2 regions of the Lysinibacillus sp. FSL L8-0126 genome follow, and region 1 is predicted to be linked to the other one. Evidence: a T-box and tRNA genes for the amino acid it is inferred to sense, from the RefSeq annotation. Region 1 holds a T-box; the other holds one or more tRNA genes.
What was found. A T-box is a leader RNA that pairs with one kind of tRNA and senses whether it is charged. The one in region 1 lies ahead of leuS (leucine--tRNA ligase), so its partner is inferred to be a tRNA-Leu.
Positions count from the first base shown of each region.

Region 2: it has a tRNA-Leu gene. The T-box ahead of leuS (leucine--tRNA ligase) is inferred to sense a tRNA for this amino acid. The anticodon was not compared.

Region 1 is NZ_CP152028.1:2,649,866-2,652,116, reverse strand. It holds gene leuS (leucine--tRNA ligase) at 1-1,078, opposite strand, end outside; T-box leader at 1,166-1,376, opposite strand; gene MHI34_RS13110 (SulP family inorganic anion transporter) at 1,443-2,251, opposite strand, start outside.
Region 2 is NZ_CP152028.1:1,406,622-1,408,872, reverse strand. It holds rRNA gene MHI34_RS06765 (23S ribosomal RNA) at 1-176, shown strand, start outside; rRNA gene rrf (5S ribosomal RNA) at 290-405, shown strand; tRNA gene MHI34_RS06755 (tRNA-Val) at 416-491, shown strand; tRNA gene MHI34_RS06750 (tRNA-Thr) at 495-570, shown strand; tRNA gene MHI34_RS06745 (tRNA-Lys) at 578-653, shown strand; tRNA gene MHI34_RS06740 (tRNA-Leu) at 671-755, shown strand; tRNA gene MHI34_RS06735 (tRNA-Gly) at 791-865, shown strand; tRNA gene MHI34_RS06730 (tRNA-Leu) at 871-959, shown strand; tRNA gene MHI34_RS06725 (tRNA-Arg) at 968-1,044, shown strand; tRNA gene MHI34_RS06720 (tRNA-Pro) at 1,052-1,128, shown strand; tRNA gene MHI34_RS06715 (tRNA-Ala) at 1,145-1,220, shown strand; rRNA gene MHI34_RS06710 (16S ribosomal RNA) at 1,368-2,251, shown strand, end outside.

The sequences.
Region 1 (2,251 bases):
GTACAGGAACGATGTCTAAACCAAATGCAGTCGCAAATTCATAGTCACGTTCATCATGTGCTGGCACCGCCATAATAGCACCTGTACCGTAAGACACTAACACATAGTCAGCAATCCAAATCGGCGCTTTTTTCCCGTTAATCGGATTCACGGCATAAGCACCTGTGAATACGCCTGTTTTTTCTTTTGCTAAATCTGTGCGCTCAAGATCCGATTTCATTTTCACTTTCTCTAAATATGCCTCAACAGCTTGACGTTGCTCAGCTGTCGTTATTTGTTCTACCAATTTATGTTCAGGCGCAAGTACACAATATGTAGCACCAAATAATGTATCTGGACGTGTTGTGAAGACCGTGAAGTTTTGATCTGAACCATCAATAGCAAATGTTACTTCTGCCCCTTCTGAACGACCAATCCAGTTGCGCTGCATATCTTTAATAGATTCTGGCCAATCAACTTCTTCTAGGTCGTCGATTAAACGATCAGCATACGCAGTAATTTTAAGCATCCATTGTTTCATTGGTCGACGTTCTACTGGATGCCCACCACGCTCTGATTTCCCATCAATTACTTCTTCGTTAGCCAATACCGTACCAAGCGCTGGACACCAGTTAACAGCTACTTCATCCACATAGGCTAAACCTTTTTTATAAAGCTGGATAAAAATCCATTGTGTCCATTTATAATACTCTGGATCCGTCGTGTTAATTTCGCGATCCCAATCATAACTGAATCCTAGCTCTTGAATTTGGCGTTTAAAAGTTGCAATATTTTTAGCTGTAAATTCTGCTGGGTCATTTCCTGTATCGAGTGCATATTGCTCAGCTGGTAAACCAAAAGCATCCCAGCCCATTGGATGTAATACATTGTAGCCTTGCATACGTTTAAAGCGTGATAAAATATCTGTCGCTGTATATCCTTCTGGATGTCCTACATGTAGTCCAGCGCCAGATGGGTATGGAAACATATCTAATGCAAAAAATTTAGGCTTCGCTGTTTCATTTTCAGTTTTGAATGTTTTGTTATTAGCCCAATATTGCTGCCACTTTTTTTCAATTTGTAGATGATTAAAACTCATTCTTTTTCCTCCTTCGATTGAATCATGTTGCTCTTCATCATAATTGACAAAATATTTAAAAAATAAAAAAACTCGTCCCTTTCTTATAGAAGGGACGAGAGAATTTGTACTCCCGCGGTACCACCCAAATTAGTGATTACACTCGGCTCAAGCTTCCTTAACGCGGAAGAAACGACACACGCTGTTTCACGCGGGCAGACTCAGAAGGCGAGTTCAACTTGCTTTCTTACTAGCTCCCACCAGCCGCTAGCTCTCTAAAAAGAACGACAAATTTACTATTCCTCATCACAGTCTTTACATGATATTGCATTTATTCTAATGGAAAGTATTGAAAAGCACAAGCCTTTGTTTACAGACTAACCCATTACTGAAGAATTAATTCCTTTTCTTCCTTAGATTTTGATAAATCCTTACATTCATGAAAAGCAAAATGCTGGCATCCGATGCATTTCTTTGTGTCCAAATAGCCGAGAGCCTTAGTAATCGCTTCTCCAGTATGCTGATAAAAATGATGCGCTCCAATCTTATCGTAAATACCATTGTGCTGAAGAGCTACTTTTAAATCACCTTGCACACCTGTTACCAGGATTTTACCACCCTGTGCTGTAAAGTTTTCAATAATATTGCTAAAATATGCTTCACCAGTGGAATCCATAAAGGGCACTTTCCCCATTCGCAATATCAAAACTCTTGGTTGCTGATGCAAAGTGCTTTCAATTTTTTGTTCAAACATTTGAGCAGCTCCAAAGAACAATGGTCCTTCAATTGTATACATGCTAATTTGCGGACAATCATGCTGCTGGTGAACGACATGGGGCTGTACCTTCCCACTTTTGTTTGAATGGTCTGGGAGTACCTTTGTCACAACAAGCTTTTCACTCATGCGTTTTGCAAATAATAGCACAGCTAATACAAGCCCTACTTCCACTGCTAATGTGAGACTTGTAAACACCGTTAATAAAAAGGTAATCAATAACACTAGCGAGTCACCCGATTTTAATTTCACAATATGTGAGAAATGGTGTCGTTCGCTCATATTCCAGGCTACAACCATCAATACAGGAGCCATACTTGCTAATGGAATATGAGACGCATATGGTGCTAATAGCAATAATGTAACTAAAACAAATACTCCGTGTATGATACCTGACATAGGCGATACTGCACCTGTTT
Region 2 (2,251 bases), 1.2 Mb from region 1:
TATGTGTGGACGGGATAAGTGCTGAAAGCATCTAAGCATGAAGCCCCCCTCAAGATGAGATTTCCCATTACGCAAGTAAGTAAGATCCCTCAAAGACGATGAGGTAGATAGGTTCGAGGTGGAAGTGTGGTGACACATGGAGCTGACGAATACTAATCGATCGAGGACTTAACCAAAAATGTTTGAACCATTCAATGAACCGTTTATCCAGTTTTGAAAGAACAAGAAAGTTTAAAAAAAGCTTGCATTTATAACGAAATAAGTTATAATAAATCTTGTCTTTTAAAAGTCTAGTGATGATGGCAAAGAGGTCACACCCGTTCCCATACCGAACACGGAAGTTAAGCTCTTTAGCGCCGATGGTAGTTGGGGGCTTCCCCCTGTGAGAGTAGGACATCGCTAGGCATATTACCCAGGAGGATTAGCTCAGCTGGGAGAGCATCTGCCTTACAAGCAGAGGGTCGGCGGTTCGAGCCCGTCATCCTCCACCATATGCCGGTTTAGCTCAGCAGGTAGAGCAACTGACTTGTAATCAGTAGGTCGTGGGTTCGATTCCTATAGCCGGCACCATTTTTTAGAGCCATTAGCTCAGTTGGTAGAGCATCTGACTTTTAATCAGAGGGTCGAAGGTTCGAGTCCTTCATGGCTCACCATTTTTAAATAATAATAAGCGGGTGTGGCGGAATTGGCAGACGCACTAGACTTAGGATCTAGCGCCGCAAGGCGTGGGGGTTCGACTCCCTTCACCCGCACCATTATTTCATTGCCAGATAAAAAAACTTATGCACATGCGGAAGTAGTTCAGTGGTAGAACACCACCTTGCCAAGGTGGGGGTCGCGAGTTCGAACCTCGTCTTCCGCTCCAAATGTGCCGGGGTGGCGGAACTGGCAGACGCACAGGACTTAAAATCCTGCGGTAGGTGACTACCGTACCGGTTCGATTCCGGTCCTCGGCACCATTTTTAATGCGCCCGTAGCTCAATTGGATAGAGCGTCTGACTACGGATCAGAAGGTTATGGGTTCGACTCCTGTCGGGCGCGCCAAAAAGAACGGGAAGTAGCTCAGCTTGGTAGAGCACTTGGTTTGGGACCAAGGGGTCGCAGGTTCGAATCCTGTCTTCCCGACCATTTCCTAAAAATATATGGGGCCTTAGCTCAGCTGGGAGAGCGCCTGCCTTGCACGCAGGAGGTCAGCGGTTCGATCCCGCTAGGCTCCACCAATTCGATTTATTAAATGAACCTTGAAAACTGAACAAGCAAAACGTAATCAATAAAGTTTTCAGTAACTAACTTCGGTTAGTGAACAAAACAAAATTTTGGACATCAAAATTGATGCCAGCAAAACAATTTGAGCTATTCAAATTTCTTTTATGGAGAGTTTGATCCTGGCTCAGGACGAACGCTGGCGGCGTGCCTAATACATGCAAGTCGAGCGAACAGAGAAGGAGCTTGCTCCTTCGACGTTAGCGGCGGACGGGTGAGTAACACGTGGGCAACCTACCTTATAGTTTGGGATAACTCCGGGAAACCGGGGCTAATACCGAATAATCTGTTTCACCTCATGGTGAAACACTGAAAGACGGTTTCGGCTGTCGCTATAGGATGGGCCCGCGGCGCATTAGCTAGTTGGTGAGGTAACGGCTCACCAAGGCGACGATGCGTAGCCGACCTGAGAGGGTGATCGGCCACACTGGGACTGAGACACGGCCCAGACTCCTACGGGAGGCAGCAGTAGGGAATCTTCCACAATGGGCGAAAGCCTGATGGAGCAACGCCGCGTGAGTGAAGAAGGATTTCGGTTCGTAAAACTCTGTTGTAAGGGAAGAACAAGTACAGTAGTAACTGGCTGTACCTTGACGGTACCTTATTAGAAAGCCACGGCTAACTACGTGCCAGCAGCCGCGGTAATACGTAGGTGGCAAGCGTTGTCCGGAATTATTGGGCGTAAAGCGCGCGCAGGTGGTTTCTTAAGTCTGATGTGAAAGCCCACGGCTCAACCGTGGAGGGTCATTGGAAACTGGGAGACTTGAGTGCAGAAGAGGATAGTGGAATTCCAAGTGTAGCGGTGAAATGCGTAGAGATTTGGAGGAACACCAGTGGCGAAGGCGACTATCTGGTCTGTAACTGACACTGAGGCGCGAAAGCGTGGGGAGCAAACAGGATTAGATACCCTGGTAGTCCACGCCGTAAACGATGAGTGCTAAGTGTTAGGGGGTTTCCGCCCCTTAGTGCTGCAGCTAACGCATTAAGC